Regions from separate parts of the Acidilutibacter cellobiosedens genome, predicted to be linked through region 2. Evidence: a T-box and tRNA genes for the amino acid it is inferred to sense, from the RefSeq annotation. Region 2 holds a T-box; the other holds one or more tRNA genes.
The links. The T-box of region 2 lies ahead of trpS (tryptophan--tRNA ligase). A T-box ahead of a tRNA ligase gene usually reads a tRNA of that ligase, here a tRNA-Trp.

Region 1 (6,439 bases), 1.1 Mb from region 2:
AGTTAAATCATCGGCTTTGCTGATCAATGTTCTTCCTAATCTAGCTACCGTAGGTATCTTTTTTATATTTTTGATATTTAATCCTTTTTTTAATCCTGATTTTAAATTATCTATTCCCTCTCCTATAGGATCAAAAACAATTAGATTTACATCGTATCCCAGATCTTTTAAGATATTTCTTTCCAATACGGAATAATATCCAAATCTGCACGGCCCGCAACTCCCTGTTATTAGTATTGTATCTGCCCCTCTTTCTATGCTTTCCACATAATTCCCTATATTTATCTTAAAAGGCATACACATCATTTCAGGAGAGTATTTCGTCCCTATCTCAAGGGTTCTGTTGCTGCATCTGGGAGGAGGAATTACCTCCTGACCTAATTCTTCAAGAAGTGCCTTACCGGCTATATAAGTATTACCCAAGTGTGGAAATGTTATTTTCATCTCTATCCCTCCACATCATCATATCTAAAAATGCCTCTATTCTTGTATTTATTCCTGCCTCTCCCGTTTGTTCATCCACCGTTATGAGCATAAAGGGAACCATTTTTTCTTTAGCTTTTCTTTCTATTAAATCAACAAGTATCGAATCCATTCCACATCCAAAAGAAGAGATATAAATCATTCCGTCGCATAAACCTTCTTCTATAGCACAAAAGGATGAACCTATTATTCTCTTGCCATAAGTCCAAAACATCCTTTTAGGTAATTTTGAAGAATAAAATAATATTTTATTTTCGTCTATGGTCTCGGAAGTTATAACCTTTACATTGTTTTTTACTAATTTATAAGCTAAATTCATATTTATATAATTATCATATATATTATAAGGATGGCCTACCATCATTATTGTTCTCTTCTTTTTGTCATGCAAAGAATTTATATCTTTTAAAGTCCTACTTTGTGTTTTTACTCCTTCAATCGATATTATTTTTTTATTTATAAGGTTTTTGTATTCTTTAAAAACTTTTGTTGAGCTATTATAAGCTCTTCTTATTTTAAATAAATCAGGTGTAATCTTCGTCCCTATTTCCAATACCGATTTCTTTATATTGTTATTTCCTTTATACAGGTTTACGGTAGTACTTATAATCTCCGGAAGTTCATCAAAAGAATTTTTTATCATTTCCGGAAGCCCTAATATTTTGGGACAAAAATACTCCTTTCTGCATACGCTCATGATTTTAGGTATAAATAAAAAATCAACTTTATCCTTAAGATAATATACATGTCCATGAAATATTTTTACAGGAAGACATGATTCGTCTACGCAATGGGTTACTCCCTTATCCAATATTTCTTTATTTGTATCGGGAGAGACTATTACCTTCGCTCCCAACTCTTTAAAAAACAAATCCCATAAGGGAAAATAATCATAATATAACATTGCCTTTGGAATTCCGATCTTATATGCCATTTTATCCCTCTTTCTAATTTATTAGTGATTTCAAAATCACTCCTTTATATATTATTGACATATAAAAAAAATATATAACAAAAAATAGGTATTACAAAACTACCGTACAGTAGTCTTGAAATACCTACTTCTTGATAAAGATAAAAAAGAGTTGTTACATAAATTATTTATCCTTTTCTATACTATCTTGAACCATTGCATATAAGATGTTTTGATAATATTTTGCTTCTTCATAGGAAGTAACGGAACTATCCAATGCAATATTTATATAACTCATCAAATCGTCAATATTATTAAAAACATATGGAATCTCAGCCATCAAATTCCTCATCCTGATTTTTCTTTGTACATTATTGCTGGGCAAATTTCTAAAAATATATTGAATAAAATTTTCCGTAATTTGTTCGGAATCATCTAATGTCATAGGATCTCTTTGATTATGAGGCAAAAATCCTAAACTATCTAATTTCATATCATTTAAATAATAAATAATCTCTTCAATTATAATCAGATCCCGGTTCAATTCTTCATCGGCTTTTTCCCTAAAAATATGGTCTTCATCCAATTTTTCTAAATTCTTAGCTCTTTCTTTTATATTATCGTAAACATCTTTGGATTTTTCTTTAAGGAGGGTAATTAAATGTTCTTTATTATTTTGATTATTATTCCAATATAAAGCCCATTCCGATAATATCTTTTCATCTATATTGTTTTTAATTAAATCCTTTGTACTAAATATTACAATTAATTTATTGATTAAGATTCCTAATATTCCAACAAAATGTATAAGATCTGTAATGCTATTCTTTATAACCGTCAAATCTTCAAAAGATTTTTTTAATTCATCATTGGAACATTGCTCATAATTTTTTACCTTAAATTCTTCGATTCTTCTAAAATAATTATCAAATTTTACACCATAACTTCTTTCCATGGTACCATTAAAGATAATTTTATATTTCTCAATATAAAATTCTGCTGCCTTTTTAGGAAACCCCTTAATCTCCTCTTTCAAAGAATCTCCTATAATATCTGAAAATTTATATTTTGTTATTCTGAAAGGTAATATTTTAACAATATTAAAAATTAAATCATTCAATTGTTCTTGGTCTTTTATATTGTCATTTAAGTAATAATAGATGTTTTTAAAAAATGTATATGAATTTTCGGGCCTTGTATCTTCTGAGCTAAATTTATCTTTTATATAACGTTTTTCAATATAATAATTTATGTTTTCAAAGATATAATCAATTTCAATATCATAAGCAGATAAAGAATTTAATATTTCGCAAATTTCTTTCCTCTGATTTTTTACAAGCTCAAGTTTTGATTCAGAACTTTTTAGCTGTTCTTCTATATTTAATCCGATATTTTTTATCTCATTATACAGAGAAACTATATCTTCCCCTTCTTTTCCGTTATTATTTTTTATTCCTTCCAAATCATTTTCCTGTTCTACACTATCCGAAAGGACTAAAAAGTTTTCCAAAAAATCATATAAAGCAACTAATCCAAAATTATTTTTTTGTGCATTGTTTATTTCCAAAAAAGATTTTTTTATGTCTTTAATTTCCACTGCAACTCTCCTCTCAATATAAATAATATTTGATACAAAAGTTAAAAAAGTCTATAATTTATTTGACATCTTATTTAATTATAACACTTTTATTTAATTTAATAAGTAAAAAATATTTGAGTATACGTTAAGAGGTGAAAAATGAAAAACTATATTAATACAGAGCCTATATCCATAGATACAAAAAAATATTTCGATACAGATAAAATATGTTTTTTAGACATTGAAACCACGGGGTTCAGCAGAGAAAAAAGTTTTATATATTTAACCGGAATACTTCTTCCTCATAATGGTCATCTTTCAGTTAATCAGATTTTCATTGATAATCCCAATGAAGAAGACGAGCTTTTAAAAGAAGTAATGAAAATAGCGGAAAGATATAAATATATAATTACCTATAATGGGGACAATTTTGATCTTCCTTTTTTAAATTACAAATATAAAAAATATAATATTGATTATAAAATTTCTTATGATAAAAGTATTGATCTATATAGGATAATTAAAAAAGAAAATGATTTTTTAGGCCTTAAAGATTTAAAGTTAAAATCCGTCGAAAAATATCTTAATATATTCAGAGAAGATAAAATTAGTGGAAAAGAATGTACAAATATGTACTATAAATATATGAATCAAAGAAATGAGGATCTAAAGAGGAAAATACTACTTCACAATTATGAGGACATAAAAAATTTACCTAAATTGTTATCCATATTTAACATAATAGAAGATAAGAAAACTGTAGAAATGTCAGTTTCTTCCAAACCCTTTAAAATAATATTAGAAGAAATGAATATTCAAGATGAATCGTTGGAAATCAAATTTCAATGGCATGGGCTGAAAAATATTCCTATCATATATTTTGATGAAAACTTCAGTTTAAAATACGATCCCACTAATAAAGAGGGAATATTAATCTTACAATCAAATCAAGGTTTATTGTCAAACAACAAGAAATGTCTTTATTTAAATTTATCAAATTTTCCTGAATTGAAGCCTATTAAGGACAGTACCTCCTTTTGCCTTCCTGAAAACATAATATTATTAAAAGCAGATAAAATCTTAATTACCGATAATATCATAAATATAGTTAAAAATATAATAGCTTTTATTGTAAAAAAGCCTTCTATTGAAGCATTAATAAATTAAGGAAGCCTTTTTTGAAACCCATTTACGGAAAATTTATATTAAGGAAATTATAATTTTCCTATGGATTATAAAAAAAATAGACTTATAACATTTAAGTCTATTTTTAGTGCCCAAAGGCGGAATCGAACCACCGACACGAGGATTTTCAGTCCTCTGCTCTACCTACTGAGCTATCTGGGCAAAATGGTGGGCCTTCAGGGACTCGAACCCCGGACCTGCCGGTTATGAGCCGGACGCTCTAACCTACTGAGCTAAAGGCCCTCAATTTTTGAAAAATAATCATATAATTCTTCTAATCGGAGTGGTGGGATTTGAACCCACGGCCTCATGGTCCCGAACCATGCACACTACCAAGCTGTGCCACACCCCGCTATCTTTACAGTGGGTACAATAGGGCTCGAACCTATGACCCCCTGCTTGTAAGGCAGGTGCTCTCCCAGCTGAGCTATGCACCCTAATCCTAATAATTGTTTACTATTGGCAGGGGTGGCAGGATTTGAACCCACGACATTCGGTTTTGGAGACCGACGTTCTACCACTGAACTACACCCCTTTATAACAAATATAAAAATGGTGGGCCTTCAGGGACTCGAACCCCGGACCTGCCGGTTATGAGCCGGACGCTCTAACCTACTGAGCTAAAGGCCCTCAATTTTTGAAAAATAATCATATAATTCTTCTAATCGGAGTGGTGGGATTTGAACCCACGGCCTCATGGTCCCGAACCATGCACACTACCAAGCTGTGCCACACCCCGCTATCTTTACAGTGGGTACAATAGGGCTCGAACCTATGACCCCCTGCTTGTAAGGCAGGTGCTCTCCCAGCTGAGCTATGCACCCTAATCCTAATAATTGTTTACTATTGGCAGGGGTGGCAGGATTTGAACCCACGACATTCGGTTTTGGAGACCGACGTTCTACCACTGAACTACACCCCTTTATAACAAATATAAAAATGGTGGGCCTTCAGGGACTCGAACCCCGGACCTGCCGGTTATGAGCCGGACGCTCTAACCTACTGAGCTAAAGGCCCCTATTCTTTTACTCTTTGGCGGAGAAGGAGGGATTTGAACCCTCGCACCCCGTAAAAGGTCTACTCCCTTAGCAGGGGAGCCTCTTCAGCCACTTGAGTACTTCTCCTTACAAGCTAAATGGCGGAGAGGGTGGGATTCGAACCCACGCGGGCCAAAGACCCAAACGGTTTTCAAGACCGCCCCGTTATGACCGCTTCGGTACCTCTCCAACAATATATGGTGACCCATCGGAGACTCGAACTCCGGACACCCTGATTAAAAGTCAGGTGCTCTACCACCTGAGCTAATGAGTCATAATAATTTTATAATTTTGGCTGGGGTGGCAGGACTCGAACCTGCGGAAATGCTAGAGTCAAAGTCTAGTGCCTTACCGCCTTGGCTACACCCCAAAATTAATGGTGCACCTAGGAGGATTCGAACCCCCGGCACACGGATTAGAAGTCCGTTGCTCTATCCACCTGAGCTATAGGTGCTAATTTCTTCTGGAGCGGGTGAAGGGAATCGGACCCTCGCAACCAGCTTGGAAGGCTGGGGCTCTACCACTGAGCTACACCCGCACATATATTATTTTTTCATGGTGGAGGGGACTGGATTCGAACCAGTGAAAGCTCAGCTAACGGATTTACAGTCCGTCCCCTTTGGCCAACTCGGGAACCCCTCCTGGAGCTGGTGAGAGGACTTGAACCCCCAACCTACTGATTACAAGTCAGTTGCTCTACCAATTGAGCTACACCAGCAGATTTATTAAATTTCTGCCTTAAAACTACAACACTGCTTATATTAACTGTTCCACTAAGCGATTCACTCCAAATCGAAATACACGATTTGGGTTCTCTGCTTATACCAATTGAGCTACACCAGCAGATTTATTAAATTTCTGCCTTAAAACTACAACACTGCTTATATTAACTGTTCCACTAAGCGATTCACTCCAAATCGAAATACACGATTTGGGTTCTCTGCTTATACCAATTGAGCTACACCAGCAGATTTATTAAATTTCTGCCTTAAAACTACAACACTGCTTATATTAACTGTTCCACTAAGCGATTCACTCCAAATCGAAATACATGATTTGGGTTCTCTGCTTATACCAATTGAGCTACACCAGCATGTTTATTAAATTTCTGCCTTAAAACTACAACACTGCTTATATTAACTGTTCCACTAAGCGATTCACTCCAAATCGAAATACATGATTTGGGTTCTCTGCTTATACCAATTGAGCTACACCAGCATGTTTATTAAATTTCTGCTTTCG
Region 2 (6,439 bases):
CTGCTAGAAAGAGGTTCTACTACTATATAAAGTGAGCAAAAGCCACTGTTCATAAAAATATATAAGTGCTACTTTTATTAAGTGAGGATTAAAATGGACATTTCATGTAAAATGTAATTATTTCGTTGCAAATGATCCATTAAAATAATATAAAATTAATCAGAAGTATTGGAAAATACTACTTGATTTAAAGAGGAGGGTACAATATGAAAAAGTATGAAATTTTAAGTAAAATTGAAGAAGTAGGCATTACAGCTGTTGTAAGGGCCAAAAATAGCGAAGAAGCCAAAAAAATTGCTTTAGCATGTATGGATGGCGGAATAAATTCAATAGAAATTACATTTACAGTTCCGGGGGCATATAAGGTTATCGAATCATTAACGGAAGAATTCGGAGATAAATTGTTAGTGGGAGCCGGTACAGTTTTAGATGGTGAAACTGCAAGAATAGCCATATTGGTCGGGGCAAAATATATAGTCAGCCCAGCCTTTGATGAAGGAACAGCTAAACTCTGCAACAGATATCAGATACCTTATATAGCAGGCTGCATGACCGTTGTTGAAATGATAAAGGCAATGGAATCGGGAGCCGATATAATAAAAGTCTTCCCCGGCAGTGCAGTAGGACCTTCTTTCATATCGGCAATTAAGGGACCCCTTCCTCAAGCATTATTGATGCCGACAGGCGGAGTTAATTTAGATAATGTAGGAGAATGGATCAAAAATGGTTGCATAGCAGTAGGAGTAGGCGGAAATCTTACTAAAGGTTCAAAGGAAGACATAACCAGAACTGCTAAAGAATTTGTTAAAAAAGTAAAAGAAGCAAGAAATAATAAATAAAAAATTGGAGAGATAAAATTATCTCTCTAATTTTTTATTTATTCACCCTTGGTATAAAACCAACCTTTTTATAAACCTTTTTCAATGTCCTGTTTGCTAATCTTTCTGCTTTTTCGGCTCCTTCTGAATATATGCCTTCGAGAAAATCCTTATTCTTCCGGTATTCTTCATACCTTTCCTGAATTGGTCTTAAAACTTCTACTATTGCTTCAGCCAAATCATCCTTAAATTTCCCGTATCCTTTTCCAATATATCGGTTCTCAATGTCTTTTATACTTTCTCCCGAAAATACGGAATAAATATCAATCAAATTCTTAATCCCAAGTTGTTCATCTCTATATACTACTTCCCCATAAGAATCCGTAACCGCCCTTTTTATTTTTCTTCTCACCGAATTCGGATCATCTAATAATTCAATGTATGCATTTTCATCTTTGTCAGATTTGGACATTTTAACCTCCGGATTCTGCAGACTCATAATTCTCGAGCCTATCTTCGGGATAAAAACTTCCGGTATCTTAAAAGTATCACTGTATCGATTATTAAATCTTATAGCTAAATCCCTTGCCAATTCTAAATGTTGTTTTTGATCCTCTCCCACCGGAACTAAATCCGTCTGATAAAGAAGTATATCGGCTGCCATGAGAACAGGATAATTAAATAAGGCTGCATTTACGTCGGCTCCCGGCTTTTGGGATTTCTCCTTGAATTGAGTCATTCTATTTAGCTGTCCCATATAGGATATGGAATCTAAAATCCATGTCAATTCACAATGGGCACTTACATGGGATTGAATAAATATGATACTTTTTTTCGGATCTAACCCACATGCCAAATATAAGGCTAATACATCCAATGTATTCTTTCTTAAATTTTGAGGTTCCTGGGGAACAGTAATAGCGTGAAGATCAACTATGCAAAAAATACTATTATATTCTTCCTGAAGAGGAATCCAATTCTTAATAGCACCTAAATAATTTGCAATTGTTAATTTTCCCGAAGGCTGAACGCCACTGAAAACAATTTTTTTCTCATCCATTATATAACCTCCAATGGTAATAATTAAAAAAGCCCTTCATCTCTTCATATAAAGAGACGAAAGGCAACTTCGCGGTACCACTCAATTTGGTTAAAAACCCACTTAAATCTTTAACGGCGATAAACCGTAAAATCCTACTCGATTTTCGGATTTTAACTCTCAAGCCCATTCAATATGAAAGTATCGTCAAGTTTTCACTATCCCCGACTCTCTAAAGACCTTTTTCATATTTACTATTCTTGATCTCAGCTTTTATATTTACTTGTTATATTTATTATACACAAATATTTAAAAATATAAAACAATTATTTTAAAAAATGATATAATTATTTTGGTGATATTATGTGTTATGTATACATTCTTAAATGCTGCGATAATACTTTTTATACAGGTTGGACCAACTGTTTAAAAAAAAGATTAGAAACTCATAAAAAAGGCAAAGGCGCAAAATATACAAGGGGCAGACTTCCGGTAGAGCTTGTTTATTTTGAAAAATTTGAAGATAAAATATCTGCTCAAAGAAGAGAATATGAAATAAAAAAAATGACAAAAAAAGAAAAATACAAACTTGTCTGCCAATCTAAAAATGAAAATTTCAGCAGTATATCTTAGATTCGAATAAATTTAAAAGGGTCTGAAGATTAAATCTTCGGACCTCTTTTATATTTGGTTTTATAGTTATCTGATAGAAGTTACATTTGAGGCTTGAGGACCTTTTTCTCCTTTACTAACTTCAAATGAAACTCTTTCTCCTTCTTCCAATGTTTTAAATCCGTCTTTGTTTATTTGAGAAAAATGAACAAAGACATCATTTCCATCATCACCTGTAATAAAGCCAAATCCTTTCTCTGAATTAAACCATTTTACTGTACCGTTAACCATGTGTAAATACCTCCAAAATTTTATTCTTTAATTTTTTAAAACATCTCATCTATAAAAATCTCCGAAATCATCGTTTTTTATGCAACAATAAAAATTTTATTCTCTTAATTTTTTTCTTCTAAAGAAATATACAATCAAAGTAATGCAAGGTATTGCAAACATAAATGCTATTGATGAAAAATATAATAAAAACTGAAGAGGTTGACTGACTCCTACCACAGAATAATTATTCTTTAATATTGTGGATAATATAAATATTAATATTGACATAGGAATTATATATACTTCATTACTTTTAGAATTTAAAGTTTGTTTTAAATTAATAGTCAAAGAATAGAGATATCCTGAAACCTTCCATACGTTTGCAACTGTCCAGGCCATAACATATATGGATTCTATTCTCTGAATAAAATCAAATAAATTAATAAGCCGTGAGAAGGTAAAAAACGGAAAATCCGCATGTTTTGTCTGCTCAATACCTAAAGACAACTGGGTACACAAAACCACTATAATCAGTACAAGCATGGAAATAAGCAAGGATCTGATAAATATTTTATTTAATTCTTTCCTATTCTCAAGATTTGGAACAAACATTGCCAATATTATTATATCTGTAAATTTAAATGCAATATCTCTTGCTCCAATATTTATTTGGCTGAAAGTGGAATCCTTAAGTATAGGAAGAAGTTCATTGAAGTCGAAAAGGTTAAATCCAAATATAAGAAAAGTCAGAATTACTAAAAAAATAATAGGTACAAAAATTTCTGCTCCTCTTCCTAACCCCTCTAATCCCTTAAATGATATATAGGAAGAAGTAATAAGAAGAATGAGTATAAGTATCCAACTAGGTGTTTGAGGAAATATTGTGGAAGTCAATACCTCGGAAAGTATTGCAACAAACGTTATAACATAAAACAATAAAAATACAGCATAAGCTATTCCCACTATTTTTCCTATAGCCTTTCCCAATATCTTTTCAGTATATTCAATCAAAGTTAAATTGCTGAATTTATTGCTTAAATATAAAATCGGAAAACTTATTGCAATTGTCCATGGTATAGAAAGAATTATACTTATCCATATGTCCTGGTTGCCCGGAGGAGTATTGACTGCGGGAAGGTATGAAAAAGCAATTACTATTCTAAATACAGTAATCAGTAAAATAGCCTGATAACTTGAAATTAACTGTTCCTCTTTCATTCTATTTTCCTTTCTCCTTTCCCGTAGGGGTATTAGTAAGGTTTGTTGTATGTATATGCGTTTCTACTTCAATTTTACAGTCTGATTCCGAAAATACTTGAGCCCAGTTGTCTTTCACATTCTTCCATTCGTCAGGATACCTTATATGAAACAGTTGGCCAAACCCAAATACATCTAATTTATATTTTCTCTGTATTGTTTCAAAATTTTTCTTTAGATCTTCCTGAAGTTGTTTGGAACAAGCTTCTTCAACGGCTTCAATTACTTCTCTTTTGGAAATGTCAATGTCTCCACTTTCTTCTGCAAGATTCCCTCTTATTTTGATATTTACTTTCATTAATATCTTCCCATCTACTATTTCCACGTCTCTCTTTACTTTTGATTCTTCAATCTCAAATACCGACTGTTGTTTAATATCTTTCCCTACGGATTTAGGCATTCCTCCAACCCTGGGAGTAGATGTACTTAAGCCATCTGAAGGTACCTTTTCGGGATTATTAAAAGTTATTATTGAATTTCCTATATTCCCTTTTATAAAATTAACACATTCCGTTTCATCTGCATTCAAATATCCGGAAAGGCGCCCTCCATTAAATATAGATGCTCCTTCTACAGAAAGTTCGTATTTCGACCCATTATCATTTAAATTTTCTTTCTTTAATATACTGATTTTCCCAATAATAGGTTGCTTTCCAACATTATAATAATCCCTTAAGTATCCCACTAAATCCATTTTAAGAGAAGATACATTATATACTTCATTTTCAACTAACTGTTGAATATATCTCCCCGGTATTTCTTCTATTCCGGCATTGATTCCCATAACCTCATAAGATTTAGCCTTCTCGGCAACCAGTAAATATGAAGTTTCTCTTGTTTCCTGGTCCCTATTTATAAGATCTAAATATTTTATTATACCATCTTTAGCAAAATCTTCTCCAAATATAATAATACTGTTGTGAGAAAGAAAAGCTTTTCTATCAAATTTCAGTGTTATATTCCTGACAGCATCAAAGACACTCTTCCCTCTTCCTTGAGTATAAGTGACTCTATCATTACTCTCTGAAACACTTGACCCTGCCCTTACGGGTTCCGGCTTTATTACTTCTACGGTTACAATAAATTCGTCTCCTTCCTTATCTATCCCCATAGCTGTAACTATGCCTATTTTATTCAATTCTCTCTGATCCCAGCAACCGGTAAATATTATCACCGGTAATATAAAAATTACAAGAAGTATTCTCCTTTTCATAAGATCACTTCTTCCCTCTGGACTTGTCTCTCGTAACATTTTGTTTAGAAATAGCTTCAGGTCTGACTTTAAAAAATTTCATAGGAAATCTCACCAAAAAATCTTTAAGACCGGATTTATTTGTAGGGGTCAAAGGATAACCATAATCTACTCCAAAAGACTTTTGGGTTACTGCCTGAACTACTAAAATTATCAAGCCACATGTAATTCCATATAATCCTATAAATCCTCCCAAAAAAAGTATAAATAATCTGTAATATATAATTATTTCCCGCTGAGAAGGTATAGTGAATTCTGCAATGGCCGCTACTGCAACTATTATAACCATTGGAGCACTTACTATTCCGGCCTGAACAGATGCCTGCCCCAATACCAATGCTCCTACTATACTTACGGCACTTCCTACGGCTCTTGGAAGTCTTGTTCCCGACTCTTTTAAAAACTCCAACATCAAAATCATCATCGTAGCCTCTATTACTGCAGGAAGGGGAACTCCTTCCCTGTTTTCCGACATAGTTATTAAAAATACGGTGGGAATCATCTCCTGATGAAAAGTTTGCAAAGCTATATATATTCCCGGAAGCAATATGCTTACTAACAGAGAAAAAAAACGCACCATTCTTAAAAGAGACGCTATATAAGGCCTCTGATAATAATCTTCAGATGTCTGGATACTTTCAATAAACAACTTAGGTATAGTAAGAGCATGAGGTGTTCCGTCACACAGGACGGCTACCCTTCCTTCCAATATCTTTCCTGCCAAAACATCAGGTTTCTGAGTATTACTTATTGTACTATAAATTGTTTTAGGATTATCGATTATATATTCTTCTATCATGCCTGATTCCAATATACTATCAGTATTAATTTTAAACAGCCTTCTTTTTACTTCTTCAAGTACTCCTATATTTACAATACCTTTTATATAAACAACGGATATTCTTGTCTTTGTCTGTTCACCCAATGTGAAATCTTCAAATACTAAATTTTTATTTTTTATTTTTCTTCTAATCATAGATTTATTAATATTTAAATCCTCCACAAAGCCTTCTTTAGGTCCTCTGATTACGGTTTCAGCATTGGGCTCATCTATAGCCCTATGCTCGTATTGCTTTAACTCTACCGTATAAGCAATTGTACTTTCTTCAATAAATATTGCAATATTTCCATTTAATATTTTATCTATAATTTGATTCATATCGCTTATTTCTGTTATACGTGAAGCAG

Region 1: it has a tRNA-Trp gene. The T-box ahead of trpS (tryptophan--tRNA ligase) is inferred to sense a tRNA for this amino acid. The anticodon was not compared.

What each region holds. Positions count from the first base shown of each region.
Region 1 covers NZ_CP035282.1:2,523,757-2,530,195, forward strand. Annotated here, with positions in the region: gene EQM13_RS12165 (CoA protein activase) at 1-444, opposite strand, end outside; gene EQM13_RS12170 (acyl-CoA dehydratase activase-related protein) at 416-1,417, opposite strand; gene EQM13_RS12175 (hypothetical protein) at 1,581-2,993, opposite strand; gene EQM13_RS12180 (ribonuclease H-like domain-containing protein) at 3,135-4,142, shown strand; tRNA gene EQM13_RS12185 (tRNA-Phe) at 4,250-4,322, opposite strand; tRNA gene EQM13_RS12190 (tRNA-Ile) at 4,327-4,403, opposite strand; tRNA gene EQM13_RS12195 (tRNA-Pro) at 4,439-4,512, opposite strand; tRNA gene EQM13_RS12200 (tRNA-Val) at 4,525-4,597, opposite strand; tRNA gene EQM13_RS12205 (tRNA-Trp) at 4,621-4,695, opposite strand; tRNA gene EQM13_RS12210 (tRNA-Ile) at 4,714-4,790, opposite strand; tRNA gene EQM13_RS12215 (tRNA-Pro) at 4,826-4,899, opposite strand; tRNA gene EQM13_RS12220 (tRNA-Val) at 4,912-4,984, opposite strand; tRNA gene EQM13_RS12225 (tRNA-Trp) at 5,008-5,082, opposite strand; tRNA gene EQM13_RS12230 (tRNA-Ile) at 5,101-5,177, opposite strand; tRNA gene EQM13_RS12235 (tRNA-Ser) at 5,194-5,284, opposite strand; tRNA gene EQM13_RS12240 (tRNA-Ser) at 5,297-5,386, opposite strand; tRNA gene EQM13_RS12245 (tRNA-Lys) at 5,396-5,471, opposite strand; tRNA gene EQM13_RS12250 (tRNA-Gln) at 5,490-5,567, opposite strand; tRNA gene EQM13_RS12255 (tRNA-Arg) at 5,575-5,651, opposite strand; tRNA gene EQM13_RS12260 (tRNA-Gly) at 5,662-5,735, opposite strand; tRNA gene EQM13_RS12265 (tRNA-Tyr) at 5,754-5,839, opposite strand; tRNA gene EQM13_RS12270 (tRNA-Thr) at 5,840-5,915, opposite strand.
Region 2 covers NZ_CP035282.1:1,406,279-1,412,717, reverse strand. Annotated here, with positions in the region: gene EQM13_RS06645 (bifunctional 2-keto-4-hydroxyglutarate aldolase/2-keto-3-deoxy-6-phosphogluconate aldolase) at 207-839, shown strand; gene trpS (tryptophan--tRNA ligase) at 874-1,878, opposite strand; T-box leader at 1,928-2,134, opposite strand; gene EQM13_RS06635 (GIY-YIG nuclease family protein) at 2,221-2,490, shown strand; gene EQM13_RS06630 (cold-shock protein) at 2,557-2,760, opposite strand; gene EQM13_RS06625 (GerAB/ArcD/ProY family transporter) at 2,857-3,960, opposite strand; gene EQM13_RS06620 (Ger(x)C family spore germination protein) at 3,962-5,212, opposite strand; gene EQM13_RS06615 (spore germination protein) at 5,217-6,439, opposite strand, start outside.